Linked DNA regions of Candidatus Thiodictyon syntrophicum. The protein of the gene in region 2 interacts with the protein of the main gene of each other region in a pairwise test. Links are inferred from orthologs where the notes say so. Each region holds a gene or a part of one and is shown on either strand. Other genes may lie near its edges.

Region 1 (7,261 bases), 770 kb from region 2 along the record:
TCAAACCGTCGCGCAGGGCTATACTCTCCTGCGCCGACCAACCGGAGTCATCCCATGCCCGCCCCGCTGCCTGCCACCGCCGAACGCGTCGATCGACTCGAGGCCTCGATCGACCGGTTCGTCGCGAGTGTGGGGATCGAGTTCAACAAGCTCTATAAGTCCCAGCAGCGCACCACGGCGGAGATGCGCGAGTTCAAGGACGAGATGCGCGAGTTCAAGGACGAGATGCGCGAGTTCAAGGACGAGATGCGCGAGTTCAAGGACGAAATGCGCGAGTTCAAGGACGAAATGCTGGGATTCAAGGCCGAAATGCTGGGATTCAAGGCCGAGTCCATCGCCGAGCGCCGCGAGATGAACCGCAAGTGGGGCGACCTCGCCAACAAGCTCGGCACCATGGTCGAGGACTTGGTCTACCCCAGCCTGCCGCGCATCCTGCGTGAGACGCTGGGCCGCGAATTCGACAGCATCCAGGCCCGGGTGCGGTTGCGTCTGCCCGACGGGCGGGTGCGGGAGTTCGATGCCTTTGCCATCGCCCCCGAGGTGGCCGCCTTGAACAGCACCAAGGCCACCCTGCGCAGTGCGGATGTCGACCGGCTGATCGATGAGATCGCCGCCTTCCGGGAATTCCTGCCCGCGCGCGCCCATTTGCCGGTCGTCGGCATCCTGGCCACCCTGTCGGTGGACGACAGTGTGCTCAACTACGCCGAGCGGCTGGGCTTCCTGGTGCTTGCCGTGGGCGATCAGGTCATGGAGGTCAAGAATCGGCCGGGGTTCGAGCCCAGGTTCTGGTAGTCCAGCGCCCGATCATTTCACTCGTGTCCCCGCGGGACCGGACTCCCACAGGGCAAGGCTGAAGCATCGGACGCCGGGGCGCGGGCAGGGTGCGATCAGATCTGATGTGTTAACGCACATGTCGTAGGGTACGCATCGCGCACCTACAGCTACAGGCTACCGGGCGTTCTCAAGGACCGGGCGTCGTTGTCGTTGTCGTAATCGTGGTCGGATTATTCGACAACGACAACGACAACGACAACGACAACGTACCCACGATCTCGATCACCACATCAGTTCTGATCGCACCCGCGCGGGCATCAGAGCAGCAGGGTGCGGATGTCCCCCAGGAGTCGCCCGAGCAGGGTAGTGAAGCGCGCCCCCGCGGCGCCGTCGATCACCCGGTGGTCATAAGACAACGATAGCGGCAGCATCAGGCGCGGCACGAATTCTTTTCCGTTCCATACCGGCTTCGTGTCCGAGCGCGAAACCCCCAGGATGGCTACCTCAGGGGCATTCACGATGGGGGTGAAGGCGGTGCCGCCGATGCCCCCGAGGCTGGAGATGGTGAAGCAGCCGCCCTGCATGTCGCCGGGCAGGAGCTTGCCGTCTCGGGCCTTTTTGCTGAAATCCATCAGGTCCCGGGCCAGGTCGTAGATGCCCTTCTTGTCCACGTCGCGCACCACCGGGACCACCAGCCCGTTGGGGGTGTCCACAGCGACGCCGATATGGGTGTAGTGCTTCATCACCAGTGCGTCGCCGTCCGGGGTCAGGGACGACTTGACCGTGGGCATGCGGTTCAGGGCCGTGGCGACGGCCTTGAGCAGGAAGGGCAGGAAGGTCAGTTTCACCCCCGCCGCCTCCGCGGCGTCCTTCTGCGCCTTGCGGAAGGCCTCCAACTCGGTGATGTCCGCCTCATCGAACTGGGTGATGTGCGGGATCGAGAGCCAGCACCGGTGCAGGTGCCGGCCGCTGAGCTTCTGGATGCGGGAGAGTTCCTTGACCTCGACGGGTCCGAACTTGGAAAAGTCCACGGCCGCCGCGGCGGGGAGCGCGAAGGGCAGGGCGCCCGCGGCGGACGCCGCGGCCCCCTGGGCCAGGGTGCGCTTGACATATCCCTGCACGTCCTCCCGCAGCACGCGGTCCTTGGGCCCTGACCCCTTGACCAGGATCAGGTCAACGCCCAGCTCCCGCGCCAGACGCCGCACCGTGGGGCTGGCGTGGGCCTTGCGACCGGCAGCACCGATGGCGGCCAGGTCGTCCGGACGCAGGGGCACCGGGGCCTGACGCCGCTCGGCCTCGCCAGGGGCGCGCTGGGGGGGCGTCGGCGCGGGCTTGGCGGGCGGTTCCGCGGCCGGGGCTGGAGCAACTGCCGTCGGCGCCGCCGCGCCGCCGCCATCCACCCGCAGCGTCAGGATCAGGTCGCCCTGGCTCAGTTTGTCCCCGAGTTGGACCGCGATACCCTCTACTACGCCGGCCTGCGGCGAGGGGACCTCCATGGTCGCCTTGTCGCTCTCCAGGGTCAGGATGGATTGATCCTGTTCCACCCGCTCGCCCGGGGCCACCAGGATCTCGATCACGGGCACCTCGGCGTAGTCACCGATGTCCGGGAGCAGGACTGAGATGGTCTCGCCGACCCCGCTCACGGCTGGGGCTGCGGCCTGGGTCGGGGCCGCCGTCGGGCTGGCCGCCGTCGGCTCGGCCACTGGCGACGCCGCGGGGGGCGGCGCCGCCGCATCCTGCGTCGCCAGTGTCATCAGCGGGCTGCCGGCCGCTATCTTGTCCCCGACCTTGACCAGGAGGTCCTGGATCACCCCGCCGCGCGGCGCCGGGATCTCCATGGTCGCCTTGTCGCTCTCCAGGGTCAGGAGTGACTGTTCGGGTTCGATCCGCTCGCCGGGGGCGACCAGGATCTCGATGATCTCGACCTCGGCGAAATCGCCGATGTCGGGCAACAGGATGGTTTCGAGGTGTGCCACGCTGTATTCTCCAAAGCCTGTGTTGCCGGGCGTTTCAGACGGTCACCGGATTGGGCTTTTCCGGGTCGATGCGGTATTTGGCGATGGCCTCCGCGACCCTGGCGGCGGGGATCGCGCCCTCGTCCGCCAGGGCCTTGAGGGCGGCTACCGCCACATAGTAGCGATTGACCTCGAAGAACTTGCGCAACTGACTGCGCATGTCGCTGCGGCCATAGCCGTCGGTGCCCAGCACGACATAGCGACGCGGGCAATAGGGCCGAATCTGATCGGCATAGGCGCGCATATAGTCGGTGGCGGCGATGACGGGTCCGCGGGTGTCGGTGAGTTGGGCCGTCACATAGGGCGCCCGCGGTTCGTCCTCGGGGTGGAGCATGTTCCAGCGCTCCGCGTCGATGCCCTCGCGCCGTAGTTCATTGAAGCTTGTGACACTCCACACCGTGGCGCCCACGTCGAAGTCACGGGCGAGCAGCTCGGCCGCGGCCAGCACCTCGCGCAGGATGGTGCCGGCGCCCAGCAATTGTACCCGGTGGGTGCGCTCCTCGCCCCGCTGGACGCGGTACATGCCCTTCAGGATGCCGGTCACCGTGCTCCCATCAGGCCCCTCCGGCAGGGCCGGCTGGGGGTAGTTCTCGTTCATCGTGGTGATGTAATAGAACCACCGCTCCTTCTCCTGATACATGCGCCGCAGTCCGTCCTGGACGATCACCGCCAGCTCATAGGCATAGGCCGGGTCATAGGAGATGCAGTTGGGGATGGTGGCGGCCAGCAGGTGGCTGTGGCCGTCCTGGTGCTGGAGGCCCTCGCCCGCGAGCGTGGTGCGCCCGGCCGTGCCGCCGATCAGGAAGCCGCGCGCCTGCATGTCACCGGCGGCCCAGGCCAGGTCGCCGATGCGCTGGAAGCCGAACATCGAATAGTAGATATAGAAGGGGATCATCGCCTGGCCGTGGTTCGCATAGGCCGTGGCCGCCGCGATCCAGGACGACATGGCCCCGGCCTCGTTGATCCCCTCCTCCAGGATTTGCCCCTTCTTGTCCTCCCGGTAGGACATCACCTGATCGGCGTCCACCGGCTGATAGAGCTGGCCGACGGAGGAATAGATGCCGACCTGGCGGAACAGCCCCTCCATGCCGAAGGTACGCGCCTCGTCCGGGACTATCGGCACGACCAGGGGGCCGATCTCCTTGTCGCGCAGACAGATGTTGAGGATGCGCACGAACGCCATGGTGGTCGACTGCTCCTTGTCGCCGGTGCCCTCCAGGAGCGGGGCGAAGGCGGCAAGCTCAGGGACCGTCAGCGCCGCCGCCGTGTCGTGCCGGGCCGGCAGGAAGCCGCCCAGGGCCTCGCGCAGTCCGTGCAGGTGGCGCATCTCCTCGCTGTCGACGGGGGGCTTGTAGAAGGGGGTGGCGTCGAGCTGATCGTCCGACAGCGGGATGTTGAAGCGGTCGCGGAAGGCCTTGAGCGCCACCTCGCCCATCTTCTTCTGGGAGTGGGTGATGTTCATCCCTTCGCCGGCCACGCCCATGCCGTACCCCTTGATGGTCTTGGCCAGGATCACGGTGGGCTGACCGGTCGTCTTCACGGCGGCGGCGTAGGCGGCATAGACCTTGGCCGGGTCATGACCGCCGCGGTTCAGGCGCCAGACGTCCTCGTCGGTCATATTGGCGACCATCTCGGCGGTTTCCGGATACTTGCCGAAGAAGTGCTCGCGGACAAACTTGCCGTCTCGGGCCTTGTAGGCCTGGTAGTCCCCGTCCACGCACTCCTCCATGCGCTTTAGGAGCACCCCGTCCTGGTCGCGGGCGATCAGCGGGTCCCAGTAGCTCCCCCAGATGACCTTGATGACATTCCAGCCGGCCCCGCGGAAGTCCGCCTCCAATTCCTGGATGATCTTGCCGTTGCCGCGCACCGGGCCGTCGAGGCGCTGCAGGTTGCAGTTGACCACGAAGATGAGGTTGTCCAGCCGCTCCCGGGAGGCGAGCGCGATGGCGCCCATGGACTCGGGCTCGTCCATCTCCCCGTCCCCCAGAAAGGCCCAGACCTTGCGGTTGCTGGTGTTGACCAGCCCCCGGTCGTTGATATAACGCATGAAGCGCGCCTGGTAGATGGCCATGATCGGGCCCAGCCCCATCGAGACCGTCGGAAACTGCCAGAAATCGGGCATCAGCCAGGGGTGCGGATAGGAGGAGAGGCCCCCGCCGTCCACCTCCTGGCGGAAGTTGAGCAGGTCGTCCTCGCTGATGCGGCCCTCAAGGTAGGCGCGGGCATAGATGCCCGGGGCCGAGTGGCCCTGGATGAACACCAGGTCGCCCCCGTGGTCCGGGGTGCGGGCGTGGAAGAAATGGTTGTAGCCCACGTCGAACAGGGTGGCGGAGGAGGCGAAGGAGGCGATGTGGCCCCCGAGTTCCGTCGACAGCCGGTTGGCCTGCACCACCATCGCCATGGCGTTCCAGCGCACGAAGGAGCGGATGCGCCGCTCCATGGCCCGGTCACCGGGGAAGCGCTCCTGCTGCTGGACCGGGATCGTGTTGAGATAGGCGGTGTTGGCGCTGTAGGGCAGATGGGCCCCCGAGCGCCGGGCCTTGTCGATGAGACGCTCCAACAGGAAGTGGGCGCGGTCGACGCCCTCCTGTTCCAGCACGCCGTCCAGGGCGTCGAGCCACTCTTGGGTCTCTTGCGGATCGATATCGGGTCTGTTGGTCATGACGGTTCCCGGTCAGCGGTCATGGCGGGGGAGGCGCGTAAGGTCCGCAGTATATCAGGGCGAAGCGGCGACAATGGTGAGGATGTGTTGGGGCAATGCTCGGTCGACACGCAAGGCCTAATCCGCGCGAAATCTCTTAGATCTCCACCCACCGTGCCAGCGCCGCCTTGAACCCGGCCGCGTTGGTCGGTTTGGCGACGAAGGCGTCCATGCCGGCGGCCAGGCAGCGGTCCCGGTCCTCGGCACTGGTGTTGGCGCTGACCGCCAGCACCGGGGTGCGCGGCCAGGCGCGCTCGGCCTCCAGGGCGCGCAGGCGGCGGGTGGCCTCGTAACCGTCCATCACCGGCATCTGGATGTCCATCAGCACGATGTCGATACCGCCCTGGGCGAAGACCTCCAGGGCCTGGCGCCCGTCGTCCGCGACCAGGACCTCCAGACCCAGTCCGGCCAGGATGCGGCGGGCGACCTTCTGGTTGACCAGGTTGTCCTCGGCCAGCAGGGCGCGCCGCGCGCGGGGCCGCGGTGGCGGCTCCGGTGCCCGGGCGCTGCCGGGCGCCAAGGGCAGGCGGACCTGCAGCTCCGAACCCCGGCCCGGTTCACTCTGCATCCAGATGCGCCCGCCCATTTGGTCCAGGAGCCGGCGGCAGATGACGAGCCCCAGGCCGGCGCCGCCGTAGGCCCGGGTGGTGCCCCCGTCCGCCTGGGTGAAGGGGCTGAAGACCCGCGCCTGGGTCTCGGGGGTCATGCCGATGCCGGTGTCGCGCACGGTGAGCGCCAGCTCGAAGCGACCGTCCGGCAGGGGCCGCCCGCCGAGCGCGACCGTTACCGTGCCCGCGGGTGTGAACTTGAGCGCGTTGCCCACCAGGTTGCGCAGGATTCGCGTCAGGCATGCCGGGTCCCCCAGCAGGCAATCGGGCAGCCCGGCGGCCAGGTCCACCCGGTAGTCGAGCCCCTTGGCCGCCATCGCGTCGCGAAAGGCGTCGGCGGCGGCCGTCAGCACGGGACCCGGCGCGAAGGGGGTGGTTTCGGCCGCGAAGCGCCCGGCCTCGATCGTGGACAGGACCAGAATATCGTTGATGATGTCGAGCAGGTGTTCGGCGGAGCGGCGGGCGGTGGCCAGATGCGGCGCCTGCTCCGGGGTCGGGCCGCTGTGCTGCAATGACTCGAGCATCCCCAGCACCCCGTTCATGGGGGTCAGAATCTCGTGGCTCACGGTGGCCAGGAATTCGCTCTTGGCGCGGTTGGCGGCCTCCGCCTGCTCGCGCGCCCGGCGCTGCTCGGTCACGTCCAGGTGGATGCCCACCATCCGGTAGGGACGGCCCGCCGCGGTGCGCAGGGCGCGCCCGCGGGCCATGATCCAGAGGTAATGCCCGTCCTTGTGGCGCAGTCGGTGGACGTTTTCATAGATCTCGGTCACACCGATCAAGTGGGCGCGCACCCGCTCCCGGGAGGGCCCCAGGTCGTCGGGGTGCACGCGCGCCTCCCACTCGGCAAAGGTATCCTGCAGCTCCGCGGGGGCATGACCCAACATCGCCTTCCAGCGCGGCGACAGGTGGACCCGATTGGTCTCCAGGTCCCAGTCCCAGAGGCCCGCGTTGCTGCCCTCCACGGCCATGTCGAGGCGCTCCTGTTCGAGTCGCAACTGCTGCATCTGGTGCTCGATGGTCGCCTGATCACTGCGGTTCTGGAGTAGCGCCCCGATCTGCTGGGCGAAGACGGCGAAGGACTCCAGGTGCGCGGCGACCAGCCCGCGATAATGGTCCCGATCGCCCGTCGCCACCCCGCCGATGACCAGCGCGAAGCTGACGCC
Region 2 (7,781 bases):
GATGACCCCTACCCGGAGAGCGACGGAGCACCGATGGCGGAGAATACGCTGCAGTTCGATTGGATCGTCAAGATCAAGGAGAACCTGGAGATCCTGTTCGCGGATCGGGCCGATGTCTTCGTCGCCGGGGATCTCTTCTGGTACCCGGTGCCGGACCGGCGGCTCATCGGCCCCGTGGCACCGGACGCCATGATCGCCTTCGGCCGGCCCAAGGGCCCGCGCGGCTCGTACCGGCAATGGGAGGAAGGCGGCATCGCGCCCCAGGTGGTCTTCGAGATCATGTCGCCGTCGAACAGCGTCAAGGAGATGCGCGACAAGCTGGAGTTCTACGACACCTTTGGGGTCGAGGAATACTATGTCTACGACCCCGAGCACAATCGGCTGGAGGTCTGGCTGCGCCAAGGGGGCAGCCTGCGGCAGATGTCCCACCTGAACGGTTGGACCAGCCCGCGGCTCGGGATTCGCTTTGCCGTGCGCCCGGAAACCCTGGAGATCTTCGACCCGGCGGGCCGTCCCTTCCGCAGTCCGGTCGAGTTGGCACGGCAAGCCGAGCAGGAGCGATTGCGCGCCGAGCAGGCCGACGAACGCGCCGAGCGGGAGCGGCTGCGCGCCGAGCAGGAGCAACTGCGTACCGAGCAGGAGCGGCTGCGTGCCGAGCAGGCGCAGGAGCGCGCCGAGCAGGAGCACCAGCGCGCCGAGCAGCTTGCGCAGCGACTAAGGGCGCTCGGGGTCGACCCGAACGACTTGCGCTAGCGCAGGACTTTCTCGAAATGCTGATAATCCTTCTTGCCTTGCCAATCCCCACCCCAACTCCATCCCAATTCCTTGAACAGCTTGACCACGGGCGAGCCGCTGGAAAAGGTGCCGGGTGCCGCGGGATCATAGCGGGCGCCTTTCGGGGAAACATGGCGCCCTTGCACATAGGGGTTCTGGACCGTGTTGATATCGACGGCCTGACCAAAGGCATGGTTTGACCAGGTGTCCGTGCCCTTGATCTTGCGATAATTGAATCCGGAGCTGTTATTGTGTTCCATGCTCCTCGCATCGTCCCACCCGAAGCGGGAGATCGGGATCACCGAACCGATGGGGAAACGGTCTTCACGAATTTTCCGAAAAATGACCTGCAGGTCGCCCGCCAGGCGGCTGTCGACCAAAATCTGTCCCTGATGGAGTTTCCCGTCAAACGAGATATAGCTGACCTCGACGAGGGATTGGCGGTTCACGATTGCCGGCGGAAAGCCGCGGGCCAGCGCCAGTTGGCGCTCGGACTCCAGCGAGGTCCGGCTGTCGATGATGACGGCATCGCGCGCATCGCCGGAACGCGCCGCGGTGGGTTGCGGGGCCTGAGCGCAGGCATTGCCGTGCAGCCCGCCGAGGACCGTCAGCACGATCGCCACCACCCCGGGCCATGGTGCCCTGGTGTTCCTCAGGGCCGGCCGGTGTTCGGCAGTCATTTGCAGGAGCTGCTGATGTACTTGGATGAGACCCAGCCCTGCTGCTGATTGTCCGCAATGATATTGAGCCAGCCGCCGCGCCGCTTGAGCACGACGACACGATCCCCCTGGAACAATTCGCCCAACTGCGTGGCCGAGGGGGTGGGTCCGGCCCGCAACGCCAGGAATCCCGAACCCTTGGCCGGATTGTAGCGGTCGCTGATGCCGGTTACCCGCCCAAAGCAGACATCATCCCCGGCGTAGGTTGCCGCGGAGGCTGTCAATACCAATAGCGATGCCATGATGATTGCTTTCATAAGGACCTCGTAAAGATGGTATGCGGTAGGTCTTGGCGGATGCCCGATAGGGAACAGTTCAATAATAAGTTTAACAAGTCCTCGGCCTTGGTCGAAACTCCGCCCGCCGGCCTCGCGGCGCAGAGCGCCCAACACATGCGTGACACCGCTAGAGCGGTGTCACGAGGGGGCGGGCTGGGCGGATTTACGATCAAGGCCCAAGTCCCCCAGGGAATGTTCATCCCGTCGTTGTCGTTGTCGTTGTCGTTGTCGTTGTCGTTGTCGTTGTCGTTGTCGTTGTCGTTGTCGTTGTCGTTGTCGAGGTCATTGTAGTGCCCCGGATTCTCTACGCACCCCAAAATTGCATCGCTTCTCCGAATTACGATTACGACAACGACAACGACTGTGTTTAACTCAACGGCATTGCCATCAAACCTGAACCCCTTCCGCGAAGATAACATTGACGATCGGCGACGCACGTAGCGACGTGTTCTCCAACTCGTTCCGGGTGAAAATCAGGGGAGCAATCACCATGAGATTATGGAAACCGATGTCCCAGGCAATGTCCAGAATCATGTCTTTCAAATTCTTATCCAGACGTTCAACCTCGACAAATACATCCATGTCTGAATATTCATCGGCATCACCCCGCGCACGGGAACCGAAGATGCGGAAATCCAGAAGCTCAACCATGCCGGAAAGCCTGCCTTTCAATTCTCGCGCAATATTAAAATCCCTTTCGTTCATCGCTCACCTCGCAACGCTCGGGCAGATAGTAGATTCAACCGACAATCCACAGATGAACACCGATTCCAGGTTCAACTGTTATGCGGCTGGTTACCAGCAAGCCTAGTCGCCCGGGAGACGGCGGTCAAGTCTCCCGTGATGGCCTTGATCATCCCTCCCGCGCCTGGATCAGCGCAATGAAGGCCTCCTCCATCTCCGGCGGCGCCTCCCCGGGGCGCGCGGCCGCCGCCTTGATCTCGGCGGGGGTGCCGATGGCCAGGACCTCGCCTGCGGCCATGATGGCGAGGCGGTCGCAATACTCGGCCTCTTCCATGAAGTGGGTGGTCACGAGCACCGTCACCCCGCCCTCCGCCAGGGCATTGATGCGCGACCAGAACTCGCGCCGGGCCAGGGGATCGACCCCGGAGGTGGGCTCGTCCAGGAACAGGATGTCCGGCTCGTGCAGCAGGGCCGCGGCCATGGCGAGGCGCTGTTTGTAGCCCAGCGGCAGGGTGCCGCTCTCCACCCCCGCCAGGTCCCCGAGTTCGAAGGCATCCAGGGCCCAGGCGATGCGCTCCCCGGCCCGCGCGCCCGCAAGGCCATAGGCGCGGGCGAAGAAGGCGAGGTTCTGGTGCGCCGAGAGATTGGCATAGAGCGAGAAGCGCTGCGCCATGTAGCCGATGCGCCCGCGCGCCCGGGCGGCGGCGCGGCGCAGATCCAGGCCCGCCACCCGCACCTCGCCACTGCTCGGGGCCAGCAGGCCGCACAGCATCCGGAAGGTCGTGGTCTTGCCGGCCCCGTTGGCCCCCAGGAGTCCGAAGACCTCACCGGGGCGCACGGCGAAGCTCACCCGCTGCACCGCGACGAATCCGCCGAAGCGCCTGGTCAGGTCGGTCACGACAATGGCGTCCCCGGTGAAGGTCGGGGTCACCCGCACCTGGGGGGGCCTGATCGCCTCCCGGTCGCCGTGGAGCAGGGCGACGAAGCCGTCCTCGAAGCGCGGCGGCACCGACTCGCAGCGGACCGGCTCGCCCAGGGCCGCGCAATCGAGCGCCGCCCCCTCCTGCATCACCACCCGCACCGACTCGCCTTGCAGTACCGCGTCCAGCACGCCGGGCCGGCGCGCCAGCGCGCTCTGGAGCCGGCGCCGGGTCGCCGCCGCGCCGGTCACGCGCAGGGTGCGGCCCGCCAAGGGGTCACTGAAGTGTGCGGGGGGGCCTTGGTCGACCACCCGCCCCTGGTGCAGCAGGATCACCTGGGCGCAGCGCTGCGCCTCGTCGAGATAGGCGGTGGAGAGCAGCACGCTCATGGATTGCTGCGCCACCAACTGATAGACGATGGCCCAGAGATCCCGGCGCGAGACCGGGTCCACCCCCACCGTGGGCTCGTCGAGCAGCAGCAGGCGCGGCGGGTTGACCAGGGTGCAGGCGAGCCCGAGCTTTTGCTTCATGCCTCCGGAGAGCCGTCCCGCCAGGCGTCGGCCGAAGGGTGCCAGGCCCGTCATCTCCATCAGCCGCGCATAGCGGGCCGGGCGCTCGCCCGGCGACACGCCCTGCAGGTCCGCGTAGAGGTCCAGGTTTTCCTGGACGCTCAGGTCCTCGTAAAGGCCGAAGCGCTGGGGCATATAGCCGATGCGCGACTGCACCGCGAGGCCGTCGCGGGTTGCGTCCAGACCCAGGACCTCGATGGACCCCGCATCCGGGGCCAGAAGCCCGGCGGCCAGGCGCATGAAGGTGGTCTTGCCGGCGCCGTCCGGGCCGATCAGTCCGGTTACCACGCCGGGGGTCAGGCTCAGGGTCACATCGTCCAAGGCCGTCAAGGTCCGGGTCGCGACCTTAAAGGTCTTGCACAGGCCGATGGCGCGCAGCGGTGGATCGCCGTTGCGCACGGCGCCGTTATTCGACGTATTTCCCGCCGATGCAGACATCGTGGTATCCGGAATTCATGGTTGTCGTTGTCGTTGTCGGAGAAGCGATGCAATTCGGGCTGCGAGAGCATCCGGGGTCGTACGATAACCTCGATTACGAATACGATTACGACAACGACAACGACAACGACGATATTCGCGCCAAGAGCGCTCCCTAATGGACTTGTCTAACCTATTTGTGAATCGCTCCCAGGTTGGCGGATGACCCCAACGGGGTCACACATACCAGCCCAGGGCAACGCCCTGGGTTCGTGTATCAAATCGAGTCCAGCCCTGAAAGGGCGTGACATAGGCTATCCGTTAATCGCTCAAACCAATATGTCTCGCCCTTTCAGGGCTCCGGGACTAAAACACACTATCCCAGGGCGTTGCCCTGGGCTGGTATGTCACGCCCCTTTGGGGCTCAATTTCGTCGCATCCGGCGCCGGACCCTGGCCGAACGGCACCGCCGGGGCGCAGCCCGGCCCGCCCAGCGGCGCGGCATTCAGGTCCAGTTCCACCGTCACCGGCATCCCCTGGCGCAGCTCGCCCGCCGGGTTGCAGACATAGACCCGCGCCTGATAGACCAGGTCCGCGCGCAGTTCGGTGGTCTGGACCGTCTTGGGGGTGAACTCGGCACTGGGGGCGATGTAGCCGACCCAGCCCGGATAGGACTTGCCGGGAAAACTGTCGCTTGAGACGCGCGCCGGCTGACCCTGCCGGACCCGGCCCAGGTCCGGCTCGGCCAGATAGACCCGCGCCCAGAGCGGCTCGGTGATGGTGATCGTAAAGACCGGACGCTCGGGCGAGGCCATGTCACCCACCTCCAGGATGCGGTTCTGGACGATGCCGCCGACCGGGGCGGTCAGGGTCGCATAGCCCAGGTTCAACTGGGCCGCCGCCAGCCCCGCCTCCAGGGCGGCGAGTTGGGCGGCGGCGGCGGCGATGTCCTCGGCCCGACTGCCGGCCAGGCCGAGATCCAGGGCAGCCTGCACGGCATTGCGCCTGGCCGCGGCGGACTGGGCCAGGGTCAGGGCGTCGTCGGTATCCTGGGGGGAGGCCAGCTTGCGCTTGAACAGGTCCTGGGCGCGCTCGGCGCGGCGGGCGCTATTGACCGACTCGACCCGCGCCACCTCCAGGTCCGCCCGCAGCTTGGCCAGGTCCTGCGCCCGGGTGCCGGCGATGCGCTTGTCGAGCTCGGCGCGCTGCGCCTGCACCTGGGCCCGCGCGACGTTGCGCGCCTCGCTCAGGCCCCGGTCATCGAGCCGCCCCAGGACCTGCCCCGGCACCACCAGCGCGCCCTCGGACACCGCCAGCTCCGCGATCCGCCCGCTGACCTGGAAGGCCAGATTCACCAGGCGCACGTCGATGTTGCCGTAAAGCGTGAGTCGCCCCGGGTCCGCGACCCCGGCGACCCGGGCCCGGTACAGCAGCCAGCCGCCCGCACCCAGGGCCAGCAGCAACAGCACGATGATCGCCTTCTTCATGCGCACCCCGCCAAGCTACAGACGGTTCTCCATGATCAGGAACCAGGGCCGCCGCGGGACCTGTTGCAGGTGCCCCTGCCCGTCCAGTTCCAGGGTGGTCCGCGACACCGAGTTGCGGACATTGCCGCCGACGCTCTCCAGGGTCCGGCCGGACTTGGCGACCACCAGGTCGCAGTGGGTGTTGGCGCCCTGGAGACTGCGCGGCGTCAGATAACCATCGAAGCTCGCGGGACGCGACGCGCCCCGCGGTGCGCAGATCAGGTCGCCCGGGTTGGGGCTGTAGTCGCGCACCCGCCGCGGGACGAACCAGCGGCCGGGGACGTAGGACTCGTCGATGAGATTGGCGAGATAGACCGAATGGGCGGTGGCCGGGCGAAACTGGTACCCGGGCACCCCGGCGCCCTGCAGCACATAACTGATGAAGGCGGCGGACCAGGGCTCCCGGCAGTCCATGCCGTTGAGCCCCGCCTTGCCGGCCGCGCGCCAGTACATGCCGACCCGGTCGCTGTAGGTCGCGTTGTCGTCCTCCCAGGAACCGACGTGGGGGATACTCTCCTCACTGCCCCGGAAGACCACGGTCTGACGGCCGAAATACTCCCACTCACCGAGCGCGCGCTTGAGGATCGCCCGCTTGAGGCCGGGATTGGGGGCCGGCGGCGCACCGATGGGGCGTCCGCCCCAGGTCGCGCCCCCGGCGGCCGGCTTGTCCCCGGTCGTGGTGCAGGCGCTCAGGCCCAGACCCAGGGCGAGGATCAGAACCAGCCTTGACCAGGCCGGGGTGATGGAATCAATCGACAACGGGAAGAACTCCTGCAAAAGACATCCGGAATTGACGTTAGGAAAACGGGCCTGGCCCCGCAGTGCCGCGAAAAGAGTATTTGGCCGCAAATGAACGCAAATAAGCGCAAATAAATCTGCTGGTTAGCATCGTCGCGGGCACCGCCCGGACGACGAACATGCAGAAAAAGTCAAGTCTCTGATTATTTGCGTTAATTTGCGTTCATTTGCGGCTAAACTGCTTTTTCCTGGTTACAGCGCCCGCCATGCCGTCGGCGGCCGATCAACGCGGCGGGCGCCGGGCCTCGTGGAACCAGGGCCGATATTCCTGCATCCGCGCGCGCTGGTCGGCCGGGGCCTGGCGGCGGCAACTGACGTAGTCGGCCGTGTCGGGGGCGGCACCCCAGCGCCGTTCCACGCAGTCGTTGGGGTTGTAGGCGACCTCCAGGCCCGCCCGGCGGGCGTAGATGTCGCGCAGGCTCAGCCGCTCCAGAGCGCCGTCGCTGCGGGTATAGGTGACGAACTGCTGGTCCAGGCGCCCCGCGTGGAGCCGTTCGATCCCCGCGGCGGCCTCCGCCGGGCGCTCGCCGCGCAGCACATAGAGGTCCGGATAGCGGCGGATGCGCTCCGGCAGTCCGGCCAGCACATTCAGTGCAATCAGCAGGCGCATGTCCCGGGACGGGGTCGCGAAGTCCTCCCAGGGGCCGGTGGTCTCGAAGATCGCCGGGCCGCTGGGCATGGGGATGGTGGTCCCCGGATGGGCGCGCATATAGGCCTCGCCCTTGGCGACCGAGTCCACCCGCGTCTCGAGCTGCTCCATCAGCGCGTCCAGGGTCGCCTGATAGGCGGCCGCGGGCTCCAGGCCCTGCGGGTTGATCAGGCGCTCCATGCGGGCGTAAAAGTCCGCCGGCGTGAGCCGCGCCTGCTCCTGTGACGCGGGGGGCAGGCCGGTACCGCCCCCCAGGGCCGCGTTGGACAGCTCACGCGGCGCGCCGCCCGTCCGCACCAGGGGCCGGAAGGCCTTGAAACCGGGCCCGGCACTCGGCGTCGCGGCGAACAGGAAGGTCCCCTCCCAGAAGCGCTTGCGCGCCACCGAGTTGTCCGGCTGGGCATCGACCGCGAACAGCAGCCCGGGCTGCCCGGGACGCTGCGCGAT

What was found.
Region 1: the proteins of THSYN_RS04630 (region 2) and aceE interact in binary tests that used the Escherichia coli proteins (3 or more experiments, as listed by UniProt). The link is inferred for Candidatus Thiodictyon syntrophicum from one-to-one orthologs.

Annotation. Positions count from the first base shown.
Region 1 is NZ_CP020370.1:274,923-282,183, forward strand. Bases 2,585-5,806 are described here. They hold aceE (pyruvate dehydrogenase (acetyl-transferring), homodimeric type), read right to left. Parts: upstream 5,452-5,806; coding sequence 2,785-5,451; downstream 2,585-2,784. Other genes in these bases: aceF (dihydrolipoyllysine-residue acetyltransferase), read right to left, coding at 2,585-2,750; THSYN_RS01185 (PAS domain-containing hybrid sensor histidine kinase/response regulator), read right to left, coding at 5,588-5,806. Also shown: THSYN_RS01170 (hypothetical protein), read left to right, coding at 55-792; more of aceF, read right to left, coding at 1,092-2,584; more of THSYN_RS01185, read right to left, coding at 5,807-7,261. UniProt on the Escherichia coli protein: Component of the pyruvate dehydrogenase (PDH) complex, that catalyzes the overall conversion of pyruvate to acetyl-CoA and CO(2).
Region 2 is NZ_CP020370.1:1,046,311-1,054,091, reverse strand. What follows is about bases 2,004-4,987. They hold THSYN_RS04630 (ATP-binding cassette domain-containing protein), read right to left. Parts: upstream 4,383-4,987; coding sequence 2,625-4,382; downstream 2,004-2,624. Other genes in these bases: THSYN_RS04625 (HlyD family secretion protein), read right to left, coding at 4,769-4,987; THSYN_RS04635 (nucleotidyltransferase domain-containing protein), read right to left, coding at 2,159-2,476. In the rest of the region: THSYN_RS04655 (Uma2 family endonuclease), read left to right, coding at 1-753; THSYN_RS04650 (M15 family metallopeptidase), read right to left, coding at 750-1,388; THSYN_RS04645 (SH3 domain-containing protein), read right to left, coding at 1,451-1,750; more of THSYN_RS04625, read right to left, coding at 4,988-5,848; THSYN_RS04620 (DUF2272 domain-containing protein), read right to left, coding at 5,864-6,646; THSYN_RS04615 (hypothetical protein), read right to left, coding at 6,909-7,781. UniProt on the Escherichia coli protein: Part of the ABC transporter complex YbhFSR that could be involved in efflux of cefoperazone. Probably responsible for energy coupling to the transport system.